2 regions of the Aliiroseovarius sp. ABM4_368 genome follow, and region 2 is predicted to be linked to the other one. Evidence: riboswitches for the same ligand, from Rfam matches in the RefSeq annotation. Region 2 holds a riboswitch; the other holds the start of a gene.

Region 1 (7,130 bases), on a different contig from region 2:
TCGATGCCTCCGCAGCTGGAAGATGGCTCGGTCGACTATGACGACGGCCACAACAACTCGGCCCACCACTTGGCCGAAGACGTTGCAGCCTTCCTGATGTGGACAGCTGAACCCAAGATGATGGCCCGCAAACAAGCTGGCTTTATCTCGGTCCTGATGCTGGTCCTGCTGACCTCGCTTCTGTACCTGACGAACAAGAAGCTTTGGGCTCCGCACAAGGGCAAGAAATTCGACGCATAAGCGTAGGGTTTTGAGGAAATAGAGAAGGGCGCCGCAAGGCGCCCTTTTTTGTTTGTTGTCGAGGGTGTTGCACATTCCTAGGATGCACTGAAAAACAAACGGCAATTGATTGCATTTCGATATGTTTACAATTTTTAAGAACGCACTTCTCGTGGCTCTTCTTTTTTTGGCCACTCCGGCTTTTGCCAGCGATATTCAACTGGATTGGGAAGCCACAGAACTTGGGTTTTTCGAGGAAGTGAATGATGATGGGATCGTCCTCGATGGGATTGCGGTTTATGTCCCATCCAGCCGTGTTGCGACGAAAGATGACTTTCGACATGTGCTGCCGAGCTTTTGCGAGTCTCATCTAAGTTAGTTCATCGGTACCGCGAAGGAGATGAGTGATATCGATAGTTTTGATCTGCTTAAGTTCCAAATGGATTACTACGGTCCGAAACTAGGAGAGGCGGAGACTTATCTTGCTGTTTCGGTAACTTTTGGTCTTGAGGAAGGTAAGTGCCTTCTTCCCGAAGAGGAATAGATATTAAATCTGCCTGTCGGGTTTATCCCCCCAAATACTCCCGCATCACTTCCGGCGGATTTTCAAACATCTCCTCCGTCGCAACCGGCGCATGGGCCACCCCATCGGCCACCAGCACCACCTGATTGCAGAGCACGCGGGCATCCTGTGGGTCGTGGCTGACCATCAGAAGGGTTGCGCCGGTCTCGTCCAGCAGCGTGCGGACCAGCTCCAGCATTTCCGTTTTCAGCGCGGGACCGAGCGCGCCGAAGGGTTCATCCAGCAGCAGCACCGGGCGGTCGCGTAGAAGCACGCGGGCCAGCGCCACGCGGGCGATTTGACCGCCGGACAGCTGCGCGGGTTTGCGGTCTCCCATCCCGTCCAGACCAACGCGGGTCAGGGCGTTTGCGACTCGGGTGTGGTCATCTTCTGACAACCGCAGGTTCGGACGCAGGCCAAGGCCTACGTTTTGCGTGACGGTCAGGTGCGGGAACAGGTTGTTGTCCTGAAACACCATGCTGATCGGACGCGCTGCGGGGTCTTTGGGCATGGGGTTGCCGTTCCACAGGATCCGCCCCGCATCCAGCGGTTGGAACCCGGCGATGGCCGCCAGCAGCGTCGACTTCCCCGCGCCGGATGGACCAAGCACCGCGACGCGTGCGCCTTGGGGGATCGTTAGGTCGCCAGCAAGGCGAAAGCCGCCCATCTCGATGCGCAGTTGGTCAACGGTCAGCATTCACGCGACCTCCTTTATCAAACAGCCAGAACAGGCCCAGCGAGAGGGTCAGCAGCAGCAGCGCGGCGGCGGCGGCGTCTTCCATCTTATACGCGGCCATAAGACGGAACAGCTGCAAGGGCAGGGTGGCGTTGTCGCCGTCTGCAAACAGTGCAATGACGCCAAGGTCGCCCATCGACAGAGCGGCGGCCAGTCCCAACGCGAATCCCATCGGGCGGCGCAGGCGGGGCAGCCACAGGTGGCGCAGGCGGGTCCAGCCGGTCATGCCCAGCCCGTCTGCCAGCGGGCCGAAGTCGCGTTCCACAGCGGCCAAGGCGGGCACCAGCGCACGCAGGGTGAAAGGCAGGCTGAGGGCAGCGTTCACCACGGCGGTGATGGGCAGCGCAAGGTCCGATGGCTTCACAAAGGGGAAGGTGATGATGAACAGCCCCGTGCCGATCACAAGGGGCGAGGCGGCGATGGTTAGGTAGCCCAATGCCTCGACCACGCGTGAGTTGTGGCGCACGGCGAGGGCGGCGATGGGAAGAGATAGCGCTAGCGTCAAAGCAGCCGAGACGAGAGCGACGATGACGGAGCGGAGGGCCGCGCCGAAAACGACTTGGGGCAGGTGAAAAAGCCGCGGCAGACCATCCAGAACGACCATCGCAAGGGGAAGAAGCAGGAAGGCGGCGGCAAGCGTGATCGCGGCGATGTCTTGCGCCAAAAGAGCGGGACGGTCGTCCCAGCGAGTAACCGCGCGATCCAGCCCTGCGCCCATGTCGGATGGCATGGCGACGCGCAGGGCGATCAGGGCCAGTGCCGCGCCCAAAGCGAACTGCACCAGCGCCAGCAGCGACGCGCGGGTAAGGTCGAAGTCGAAGCGGAAGGCCTCGTAGATTGCGAGCTCTACCGTGGTGGCTTTCGGTCCACCGCCAAGGGCCAGTGCGACGGCGAAGGACGTCAGGCAGATTAGGAAGATGACCAAGAACGCACCCGGCACGACCTCGCGCAGCATGGGGCGTTCCAGCGTGCGGGCGATGTCGGAGGGGCCCATGCCGAGGGAGGCTGCGAGGCGAAAGCGCTCGGACGGGATCGCCAGCCAGCCTTGCAGGATCAGGCGGGTGGCCAGCGGAAGGTTGAAGAACACGTGGGCGAGGATGACGCCGTGATAGCCATAGACGGATATTGGTTCGATCCCGAACAGGCCCAAAACTTGGCTGATTAACCCAGTGCGTCCAAAGACGGCGATTAAACCCAGAATGGCGACGATTACGGGCAGGATAAAGGGGGCACCTAGAAGGGTGATCAGCACGGATCTGCCCAGAAAATTGCGCCGCGCCAAAGCGCGGGCGACTGGGATCGCCAGCAGGATGCTGATCAAAGCCGACGCAGCGGCCTGCCATAGTGTGAACCGAATTGCAGCCCAATCGGCTGGGCCAAGCCTGCCCGCGCCCTCGGCCCGCATCGCAACAGCGATAAGCATACCAAGGGTCAGGCAAACCACCACCCCAAGCGACAAGGCGCCAAGGATGGTGGTAGAGCTTATTTGGACGCGGCGGCGAGCCATTCATCCAGAGCCGGCTTGCGGATCGCCTCGGCCTCTTCTTCCGAGTAGACAAGCGCCTTGGCGGGCACGGGCAGGTTGGCGAAGCCCTCGGGCAGCTTGTCAGCGGCCAGTTTTGACGGGAAGGACCAGTTCGAGGTCGCAATGCCCGACTGGAACTCTTCGCTTAGCACGTAGGCCATGAAGGCGTCGGCCAGTTCGGGCTTGTCGGTGTTCGCGATCTTACCCACCAAGTCAACATACAGATAGTGGCCTTCGTCGAAGATGGCTGCTGACTTTGTCAGGTCTTCTTCGGCGATGATGTGATATGCTGGCGAGGTGACATAGGACAGCACCATGTCGGCTTCACCATCGGTGAACATGCCATAGCTTTCCGACCAGCCTTTGGTTACTGTCAGGATTTTAGGGTTCAGCTTGGCCCATGCCTCGTCCGCTTTGTCGCCATAGATTGATTTGACCCACAGAAGCAGCGCCAGCCCCGAGATCGAGCTGCGCGGGTCTTGGATGACGATCTTGGTGTCGTCGGGCATCGCCAGCAACGCATCAAAGCTGGTCGGCGCGTCCGTGATCTTGGTATTGTCATAGATGAAGGCGGTATAGCTGTAGTCGAACGGCACGAACACGTCGTCGGTCCACTCGACGGGCAGAGTCAGGCCGCTTACATCCAGACCGTGTGGGGCGAACAGACCCGTGGCGCGGGCTTTTGCAGTAACGTCGGTGTTCAGGCCGATCACAATGTCGGCTTCCGTGCGCTCGCCTTCCAGCATCAGGCGGGGCATCACGTCGCCGGTGACGAACTCCAAATCGCAGTCGCACTGGGCTTCAAAGCCTGCCTCGATTGACGGGCCAGGGCCCCATTCGGAAGCGAAGTAATCAGGAGCATAAACTTGCAGTACGGGTTTGTCTGCAGCGGCGGCTGCGGTTGTGGTCAAAGCAAGTCCTGCGACAAATGAAAGGGCTGTCTTCATAGGGTCCTCCATATGCGCCGAACGAAAGGGGGCATTTGGGACATCCAAATCACCTTCCCTCCGCCGGTGTTAGCCGGTTCAGGTTCTACGGGTCCGCGCAGTAGCGCATCTCAGCTGTGGGAACACAGCACCCCGAGGTGCCTTGTCTGTGCCGAATGTTGGACAGAATGGCAAGGAGTTTTGCTGGGACAACAAAAGTGGCTGCGGGGTGCGTTCATGCAAGGTTATGAAAAGAATAGCTATTTATCCTAAGGCCTGTTTCCCAAACTCGTAGAGCCAGCCCCATCGTGATTTAGTTCAAGACCCAATGCATAGCGGCATTGATCTTGACCCTGCCCGAACAATCGGCAATGTGAACGCTAACAAATACCCCCATACCGGAGCTGTCCATGTCGGGCGCAACACAATCTCCCCTTCGTGGGCTTGGCTTTGCCTTCGCGGCCTTCGCAGTTTTTGCAACGCACGATGCCATCATCAAGGCATTGGGCGCGAACTTCGCCGTATTCCAGATCATCTTTTTTGCGATGTTATTTGCCTTTGTGCCCATGTCGATCATGATGTTGGCTGACCGGCAGGTTGACAACTTTCGCCCACATCACCCGTGGCTGATTTTGATCCGTTCGCTGACGTCGGTGATTGCCATGTCCGCGGCGTTTCATGCGTTCACTGTGCTGCCTCTGGCCGAGGTCTATGCGCTTTTGTTTGCCACTCCGCTTCTTATCACCGCCATGTCGGCTTGGCTGTTGGGCGAGCCCGTGCGTGGACAGCGTTGGGCGGCGGTGATCGTCGGTTTGATCGGTGTTTTGATCGTTCTGCGTCCGGGTGTAACTGTCATCACTTTAGGCCACGTTAGTGCCTTGATTGCCGCCTTCTGTTCGGCTTTGGGATCTATCATCATGCGCAAGATTGGAGGCGAGGAACGGACCGCTGTCATGATCCTGTATCCCATGTTGTCATCGATCTTGGCGATGGGGCTGATCTTACCCTTCGTTTACGTCCCGATGGAGTTGACGGATTTTGGCCTTGCCGCAAGCGTTGGCGTCATGTCGGTCTTTGCCCAGATGATGATTATCGGAGCCTATCGTGCGGCCCCCGCTGCCGTTGTGGCGCCGACGCAATACAGCCAGATCTTGTGGGCAACCGCCTTTGGCGCGCTGTTCTTTGACGAACTTCCGGACATTTGGGTTGGTGTTGGTGCTGGCGTGATCATCGCTTCGGGCGTGTTCATCGTTTGGCGGGAAAGCCGTCCATCCGTATCGATCCGCAACCCGATCCTACGCAACCCGAACCCGCGTTATGACGCCGGGCCATCGCCGAAGCCAAAGCATCGCAGGCCCGAACAAAGCTAGACGTCGTCTACTCGGGCGCTTCCCTTTCGTTTCTCCCTTCGCTATCACGCTTGGGAATGAAGGAGCGCACCTATGTCGATGAACAGCTTTGGTCATATTTTCCGTGTCACCACTTGGGGTGAAAGCCACGGACCTGCCCTAGGTGCGACCGTGGACGGGTGCCCCCCCGGCGTGCCGCTTGAGGCCGAGATGTTGCAGGTCTGGCTGGACAAACGACGCCCCGGTCAGAACAAGAACACCACCGCCCGGAACGAGCCCGATCAGGTGCGCATCCTGTCGGGTGTATACGAGGGTCAAACCACTGGCACCCCGATCCAGTTGATGATCGAGAACACCGACCAACGGTCTAAGGACTATGGCGAGATCGAAAAGACCTTCCGCCCGGGTCACGCTGACATCACCTATTGGCAGAAATACGGGATCCGCGATCCGCGCGGCGGGGGCCGGTCTTCGGCCCGTGAAACGGCTGCGCGCGTGGCTGCTGGTGGCGTAGCGCGCGAGGCGCTGAAGGCGTTGGTGCCGGGGCTGGAAATCAAGGGCTATATGACCCAGATGGGCGAAAAGCATCTGGATCGGTCGAAGTTCGATTGGGATGCCATTGATGACAATCCATTCTGGTTGCCGGATGCCAGCGCAGTGCAGGAATGGGAAGACTATCTGCAGTTCCTGCGTGTAAAGGAAAATGACAGCGTCGGTGCTGCGATCGAGGTCGTCGTGCGCGGTGCGCCCGTTGGCCTTGGAGCGCCGGTTTATGCCAAGTTAGACACTGATTTGGCGGCTGCGATGATGTCTATCAACGCCGTAAAAGGCGTCGAGATTGGCGAAGGCATGGCCGCCGCTGGACTGCGCGGCACTGAAAATGCTGACGAGATTTTCCTTGGAAACGACGGCAAGCCCGTCTTTTCGTCTAACCACGCCGGTGGGATTCTGGGTGGAATCTCGTCGGGTCAGGACATTGTTGTGCGTTTCGCAGTGAAGCCGACCAGTTCGATCCTGACACCGCGCCAGTCGATCACTAAAACCGGTGAAGCGATCGAGGTGATCACCAAGGGGCGCCACGATCCTTGCGTGGGCATCCGCGCCGTTCCCGTGGGCGAGGCGATGGCCGCCTGCGTGATCCTTGATCACCTAATGCTGCACCGCGCGCAAATCGGGGAAGGCCCGCGCGGACAGATCGGCTAGGAAATGCCGGGCAAGGCTGCCCGGCAGATTTTGTGCCCCCGGCGGCGATATTTTTGCCAGAAGAGGCTTAGGATGTCGCAGCAGTTAGTGCCGTGTCCATAAGCGCTTGGATGTCAGATTTGGACGTGCCAGCCACGATGCGGCCCAACTCTTTGTCGCCCTTAAGGACAACCAAGGTCGAGCGGCGTGGGATACGCAGGGATTTGGTCAATTCAGATTTGCTGTGTTCATCCCAGTCGACGTCGATAAAGGTGATCGCGTCGTCATAAGCAGGGTTTTCGGCCTTCAGCGCGTTGATCACACGTTCCTGCGCCGCGCAGGTGCCACACCAGCTGGCTTTGAAGTCCAGAAACACCGTTTCCCCGTTTTCCAATGCCTTGCTGACAAGGCCGGGGGCATAGTCCATTGCTCCGGCGCGTGCCAAGGCGGGCACAAGGGATACGGCGGCGGTGAGGGACAGGAAGTCTCGGCGGTTCATAGTGGTCTCCTTTTTCAAAGGGATACAGAGAGGTCATTCAGCCAAGCAGGCAGGTTTTGCACAGCCCAGGCTTCTAAGACGTGGTGAAAGCGAAACAGGATCATCAGGCCGACTGCGACAAAGATCACGCCC
Region 2 (7,130 bases):
GACCAGACATGATGGCAGGCGAGAGCGAGAAGTTCACATTGACCAGCTCGACCTGATCAAGTTTCACGCCATGGGTGCCCAGAACCGCACCTAGGACCGCATCTTCAACCCCACCGACCGAGAAGCCGATCTTGTGCCCTGCCAGATCGGCGGGTGTTTCAAAGGGGCTGTCTTCAAGCACCAAAAGGCAATTCAGTGGCGTGGCCACCAACGTGCCAATGCGCCGCAAAGGCAGGCCTTCATGGCGTTGCAGGTGCAGTTGCGGCTGATAAGAAATCGCGATCTCGGCCTGACCTGCGGCGACCAGCCGGGGCGGGGCTGACGGATCAGCGGGTGCGATGATCTCAACCTCAAGATTCTCATCGGCGAAATAGCCATTTTCCTGCGCGATGATGACCGGGCCGTGATCGGGGTTCACGAACCAATCCAGCAGCAGGGTTATTTTATTTTGCGCCAGAAGCGGCCCGGCCCAAAGGGACAGGACAAGGGCAGAGAGGGTCTTTTTCATCGGGGCAGTCCTTTTAGATTTGCAAAGTGATGGGTGGGGCCGTGGCCCGATCCAACGGACAATTCATCCGCATGTGCGATGGCATCGCTGACATAGGCCTTGGCGGTGGCGACGGCCTTGGGCAAAGGTTCCCCATGCGCGAGCTGTGCGGCCAGAGCGGCCGACAGGGTGCAGCCGGTGCCGTGCGTGTTGCGAGTGGCTGTGCGCGCGCCTTCGAACCATGTCACATCATCCGAGGTGACCAGACAGTCAGGGCTATCCGCACCGTCAAGGTGGCCGCCTTTCATCAGAATGGCTTTCGGCCCCAAAGCGATCAGCGCGCGCGCCTGCTGCGCCATCTCATCGCGGGTTTGCGCGATCGACGTGCCCAGAAGGTGTGCGGCCTCTGGCAAGTTGGGCGTCAGCACAAGGGCGGCTGGCAGAAGCTGCTTTCGCAACGTGTCTACTGCGTCGGGCTGCAAAAGGGGTGCTCCGCCTTTGGCAATCATGACCGGGTCCAGCACGATCGGTGCATCACAACCGTGTAGCGCCTTCGCGACGGCGGCTGCGATTTCGGCATTGGCGATCATACCGATTTTGACGCCGTCGACGCGGATATCGTCGAAAACAGTTTTGATTTGCGCCTGCACGAAGTCTGGCGAAACAAGATGAATGCCGCTTACGCCTTGGGTATTCTGCGCGGTCAGCGCGGTGATTGCGGCCATCGCGTAAGCCCCATTGGCCGACATGGCCTTGAGGTCGGCATGAATGCCCGCGCCCCCGGATGGATCGGAACCGGCAATGCTAAGAACATTCGGGATCATTTGAGGACCTCTTTCTGTGCAAAAGCCTTGGCAGCGGCGGTCACATCAGTCTGGCCGCAAATCGCCGAGACAACCGCAAGACCATCCGCTCCGCTTTGCTGCACTGGTCCGATGTGGTCCGCCTTCAGCCCGCCAATGGCGACATTGGGCAGCGGTGACAGCGCAACAAGTGACGCCAATCCGTCAAACCCTATTGGTGCCTTGTGGTCTGTTTTGGTGGCCGTGCCGAACACTGGGCCGAGCCCTAGGTAATCGACCAAGGACGGATCGACTGCCCTGACCGTTTCAGCCGATTCACAAGACAGGCCCAGCACCTTGCCCGGCCCAAGCAGACTGCGCGCCTGCGCTGGCGTCATATCACCCTGTCCGATATGTGCCCCGTCCACATCAGCGGCCACGGCGGCCTCGATATCATCGTTGATTACAAGCGGAACGCCACTGCCTGACAGCGCGTCTTTCAGCGCGCGCGCAAGGGCGATACGTTCGGCCGTTGTGGCCGTCTTGTCGCGCAATTGCACGAAGCTGACACCGCCAGCCACCGCGCGGCGCACGGTTTCCACCACACCAAGCGGTGCGCAAAGCTGCGGGTCGGTCACAAGATACAGTCGAAGACTGTCGCGCAGGGTCGTCATCCCTGCACCGTCTTGGCCAGATCGTCCGCTTGCACCGATGCCAGCGCATCTAGGAAATGCACCTGAAAGCTGCCCGGTCCTTTTGCCTGCGTGGCGGCAACATTGCCGGCGGCCTTGAAATGCGCCAACGCACCAAGCGCTGCATCAAACGCTGGCCCCACGGCCGCATAAGCGCCCATCAGCGCAGTTTGGGAACACCCCAGTGCGGTAATTTTCGGCATCAGCGCCGAGCCGCCGGTGACTTCGGCGCTTTGCGTGCCGTCCGTGACGAAATCCACCGGACCAGTGACGGCAACGGTTGCGCCATAGTCCTGCGCCAACGCCTTAGCAGCGTTTTTGGCTGCATTGACGCTGTCGCCACTGTCGGCGCCCTTGCCACTGCCTGCTTCGCCAGCAAGGGCCAAGATCTCGGACGCATTTCCCCGCAGGATCGTCGGGCGGAGCGCAAGCAGATCCTGCGCGACACCCTTGCGATAGGTGCTAACGAAATGCGCGACAGGGTCCAGAACCCACGGCACATCCTTTTCATTGGCCGTTTTGGCAGCGGCCATCATCGAGGCGGCCCAAGGCGTATCCAGCGTGCCGATATTAAGGGTCAGCGCCCCACAGATTGGCGTGAAGTCCTCGATTTCTTCGGTAGAATGTACCATCGCAGGCGAGGCACCCGCTGCAAGAACAACATTCGCAGCGACATTCATCGCCACATAGTTCGTGATGCACTGCACAAGCGGGTTTTGCGCACGCAGCGGGGTCAGAAGATCAGTGTACGACATTCGTGTTTCTTTCTCATCGTGACGAAGAAAAAGAGCACCTGCCAGCTTGGATGAAAGCGACTGTGACCTCCCTCCGCCAGCATTATCTGGTTCAGGTTCAAAGGGTACGTCTCAGCTTTGCAGCGCCCCTGGCGATGGCGACGCTAGGTCAAGTTGCGCGTACGGTCAAGCGGTGCTGACACCGGTAGGGCGTGTCATTTCATAAATTAGAGGCGGGAAGTTAAAGTACGCTTGGAAAAAGAAAGTGCGGGCTCGACTTGCCATCTGTTTGTGAAGAATCCACTCGTCAGGCAGACACGCAATCCGCCAAATCTTAGGCTCGAGCTTGAGAACACCGCTCACCAAATGCGCCAAAATCACAAGGGCGGATTTGTCTTTCTTGGAGGTGATGTCTTCAGGTCAAGAAGCCACCATATACTTGTATCGTTTCGACGCCCGCCTGTCCGAGCAGGTTCGGGCCCCTTGGGAATAATTCAGGTTGAAGATCAATAATTTAGGACTAAATCCGTCTTTTTGCTTCCCAACCGAAACAGCCCCCAGCAAGCGCCCCTGCCGCGTGAGCGTCTGGGCACCCAATTCATGTGCAACAAAATGACCATTTCGCCACATTCTTAGGAGGATCAAATCCGTCTTCAGTGGTTGTTTGCGGATTCTACAAGGATTCCAACGTGGTATCTGAGATCAGGTGCTCCACGTACAATTCTAATGGTGCCTTTGAATCACCCAGATTGCGCCAAATAAAGAACAATTGGGGTGATGATATCAGTGCCCTTGTAACTATTAACGGAATCTTACAATGTCTACTGATATCTCTGAACTGAAGAATGTTGCTGGCTTCATTGGCGCGTGCCTTGTCGACAGCGAAAGCGGCCTGATGCTGGCCTCTGAACAGGGCAGCCGGAAGTTCGATCTAGAAGCTGCTGGCGCCGCGAACACCGAAGTGGTGCGCGCGAAGAACGCGGCGATGCAGGCCCTGGGTCTGGACGATATGATCGAAGATATTTTGATCACCCTCGGCACCCAGCTGCACCTGATTCGCCCCCTTGCTTCGAACCCAGCGGTCTTTGTTTATCTCGCTGTTGACCGCAAGACGGCCAACCTCGGCATGGCACGCTTGAGTGTAAAGAAAGTCGAAGCTGGTCTGACAGTCTAAGACCCCTTCGGCACAGTATTGCGGTCCGGACTGCTTGCCGGGCCGCAATACCTCAGTTTGAATTTACGAGTATTAGTAGACCGGCTTTATGTTTCAAGTGCGCGTCTACTGTAACGAGGGGCGCTAGTTATGCAATCTGACAGGTCTGTTCAGAACAATCACGGTAAGGATTTTGAAGAACTAAATGCCTTCTGGGATGATTTGTCGAACCTGGAAGCCAAGCTTCAGGATTTTTCAGAATGCGCTTTGAGCTTCGTTGAAGATCCGCTTGAACGGGTTTTAGAGCAAGTTCGCTCGTTCGAGCCATCGGTCAGTATCATCGGACAGATCAAGGCCGGTAAAAGCACGTTGTTGAACGCGATGATCGGGAAGACCGATCTTTTGCCGTCCGACGTGAACCCGTGGACCTCGGTGATTACATCGGTGCATCTTAACAGTCGCTACCGTCCGCCCAATACGCGGGCCCTGTTTCGATTTTTTGACCAACATGAATGGGACCGGCTGGTCGCAACTGGCGGTCGGTTGGGCGAAATGGCCGATCGCGCCGGCTTCGAGAGCGAAGTCGAAGAAGTGCGCGCCCAGGTTAACGAAATGCGGCAAAGCACCGAAGAGCGGTTGGGTGATGAGTTCACCACTCTGATCGGCAGCAGCCATGCTTTCCCCGAGATCGAAAAGAGCACCGTTGACCGGTATATCTGCTATGGCGATCCTGACGATCTTGCCGAAGGTGTCGAAGAAGGCGTCTATGCGGATCTGACGAAATCGGCAGATCTGTATCTTGACCTGCCGGGCTTCCCCAACGGTCTGTGTTTGCGTGATACGCCGGGCGTGAACGACACATTCATGATGCGTGAGCAGATCACGCTGAATGCCATTTCTGACAGCCGCGTTTGCGTGGTTGTTCTGTCTGCGCACCAGGCGCTTTCGACGATGGATGTCGCCCTTCTGCGGATTATCTGCAGTGTCGAAGCGCGCGACGTTCTGATCTTCGTCAACCGTATTGATGAATTACCAGACCCGGTCGGCGCGCAAGAAAATATACGCAATTCGATCAGCCGGACGTTGACCCGTATGGGTGTCGGTGATGACATCGAAATCCTGTTCGGAAGCGGATATTGGGCCAATTGCGCACTTGGCGATATCGAAGCCATGATGCCTGCTAGTAAAGCCTCGCTGCAACGAATGCACTCCTCGGCAGAGCTGAGTTCGCCTGAGTTGATGCGTGAGGTTGCGATGGAAGCCTCGGGAGTTCCGGCGCTGCATCGTGCGATCGCCTCTCGCGTCGTCCATGGACAGGGGCAGGCGTTCCGACGCGATGTCGAAGCCGATATCGAAACCATTCTGAACATGAGCGAGACGGTCGAGGACCTTGCCTCGCATCAGGATGTACGGCAGATGAATGTCGACCTGACATCGGCAGAGCTTTCGCTGAAGCTTGCGGATATTCGCGACAAGGCACTCGAAAGCTTTGATGGCAGGGCAGCAGAGGTTCGCGGCAAACTGCGCGAGCGTCTTGAGCGGGCGCAAATGACCTTTGTCGCATCTGCCGTTGACGCACTTCAGTCGCATCTTGAAGCTTTCGGCGAGAGCGGCTCTTGGCACCACGACCCAACAAGCCTTCGCATGATGATGCGGACCGGGTTCAATTCTGCCTGCGCGAAACTGCGGCGGGAAGGCGAAGCGACCTTTGACCAGATCCTCGAAGATGTTCAGGAATTGCTGCAATCCGAGATGGGTGCCCACCGTAATGGCGACAGCATCGAATTTCCCGAACAAGTCCAGCACAAGGCCCCAACCGCGCTTGCACGAACCCTGTCGTTGGATCTGCAAGGAACCTGGTGGCGTAAGTTCTGGCGTCTTGGAAAGAAGAACGCAGCCGAAAAACGGTACCGCGAAGTCATTATTTCCGAAACTACGCCGCTGATCGATGATTTGTTGAATGACTTCTTTGATCCTACGATCAGCAAAACCCGCGAAGTTGTTGAAAACTTTGCGATGGATCAGTCACAGTTCTGCAAGGCCATTCTTGAGCGTTTCCAAGAGCGTGATAGAACAGCGATCGATCGTGGCACGCAACGGGAGAGGCTGTCGGCATGACAAGGTCTGAAAGAAAACGCACGCTGGATACAAATTCGGCAACCCGCAAGCCGCGTGTTTTGATTGCCGGGGAGTTCAGTGCTGGTAAGACAATGCTGATCAATGGGCTGGTTGAAGATACGATCCTGCCATCGAACGTTACATCGACCGCGCTTCCTCCTGTGTGGATCACACAGGGGCCAGAGGCGCGAGCTGTCGTTGACCTGAACGGGCAGGTCAACGAATGCAGTTCGTTCGACGGCGTTTCGGTTTCAGAAACGCTGTATTGCATACTGGGAACCCAGTCGGAATTCGTCAGCTCGGTCGAGCTTATCGACACGCCGGGCAACTCGGACCCCAATATCCCGGCTGAGTGCTGGGAAAGAATGCTTGATTACGCAGATATGGTTGTTTGGTGTACGAACGCGACGCAGGCCTGGCGGCAGAGCGAGAAAGCCGTCTGGGATGAAATGCCCGAACATTTGCGCAACAACGCAACATTACTGGTGACCCATGCGGATCGCCTGCCTGACGAACGTTCCAAGGACCGTGTCTTGCGGCGTCTGAAGCGGGAGACCGGCAATTATTTCGACCACTTGATTTTGGCATCGCTTCTGGATGTCGATGATTTGGCAAAGGTCGGGTCTCATATCCAAGATGTTGCGGCGAAGCTTGAAGCGCTGCCCGGCGAGGAACAAGACATCGTCAAGGGTTTCCTGGGGGCGCATCGGGGACAGAACGCAAATGCCGCACAGGTAGAGGAAGTCGAGGACACACGGGACCACGAAGCGCCCGCCGAATCCGTGCCCAACTTGGACACGCTGGCAAAAAGCGAACCGGAAGATAATCTGTCATCGCCGCTTGTGCTTACAGGGCCTTTGTTTGATCCGTTGGACGGAAAAACCCAGTCGGCAACTATTCACCCGTTGGTCCTTGGCAGCACCGCTGCACAGAACCCACCGGTTGCTGATCTGCCTGCAATCCGGCCGCAATCCAGGGCACGGGCGCTTTGGGCCGAATGCTCGGATGGCGTGGACATGTCTGACGCCGACGCATTGTTGTCGTGTGTCGAGCGGCTGATTGCGAAACTCGATAACGAGCTTGAACCCCTAGAAGATGTTTCAGATGATGCCACCGATCTTGGTTCGATCGATGAACAAATCCGGAATATAGTAAGAGGTAGCC

Evidence for each region. A riboswitch is a leader RNA that binds a small molecule or an ion and turns the genes downstream of it on or off. The one in region 2 is predicted to bind thiamine pyrophosphate.
Region 1: it holds a riboswitch for thiamine pyrophosphate, as region 2 does, so the genes downstream of both, ACXAH3_RS08435 (thiamine ABC transporter substrate-binding protein) here and thiM (hydroxyethylthiazole kinase) in region 2, are expected to answer to the same signal.

What each region holds. Positions count from the first base shown of each region.
Region 1 is NZ_JBSWYR010000002.1:506,506-513,635, forward strand. It holds gene ACXAH3_RS08415 (cytochrome c1) at 1-240, shown strand, start outside; gene ACXAH3_RS08420 (hypothetical protein) at 620-763, shown strand; gene ACXAH3_RS08425 (thiamine ABC transporter ATP-binding protein) at 786-1,478, opposite strand; gene ACXAH3_RS08430 (thiamine/thiamine pyrophosphate ABC transporter permease ThiP) at 1,465-3,024, opposite strand; gene ACXAH3_RS08435 (thiamine ABC transporter substrate-binding protein) at 3,000-3,989, opposite strand; TPP riboswitch at 4,028-4,134, opposite strand; gene ACXAH3_RS08440 (DMT family transporter) at 4,379-5,338, shown strand; gene aroC (chorismate synthase) at 5,411-6,520, shown strand; gene ACXAH3_RS08450 (thioredoxin family protein) at 6,588-6,998, opposite strand; gene ACXAH3_RS08455 (cytochrome c biogenesis CcdA family protein) at 7,013-7,130, opposite strand, start outside.
Region 2 is NZ_JBSWYR010000005.1:17,517-24,646, reverse strand. It holds gene ACXAH3_RS14450 (ABC transporter substrate-binding protein) at 1-508, opposite strand, end outside; gene thiD (bifunctional hydroxymethylpyrimidine kinase/phosphomethylpyrimidine kinase) at 505-1,311, opposite strand; gene thiE (thiamine phosphate synthase) at 1,308-1,943, opposite strand; gene thiM (hydroxyethylthiazole kinase) at 1,940-2,716, opposite strand; TPP riboswitch at 2,768-2,856, opposite strand; gene ACXAH3_RS14430 (roadblock/LC7 domain-containing protein) at 3,513-3,869, shown strand; gene ACXAH3_RS14425 (dynamin family protein) at 3,999-5,966, shown strand; gene ACXAH3_RS14420 (dynamin family protein) at 5,963-7,130, shown strand, end outside.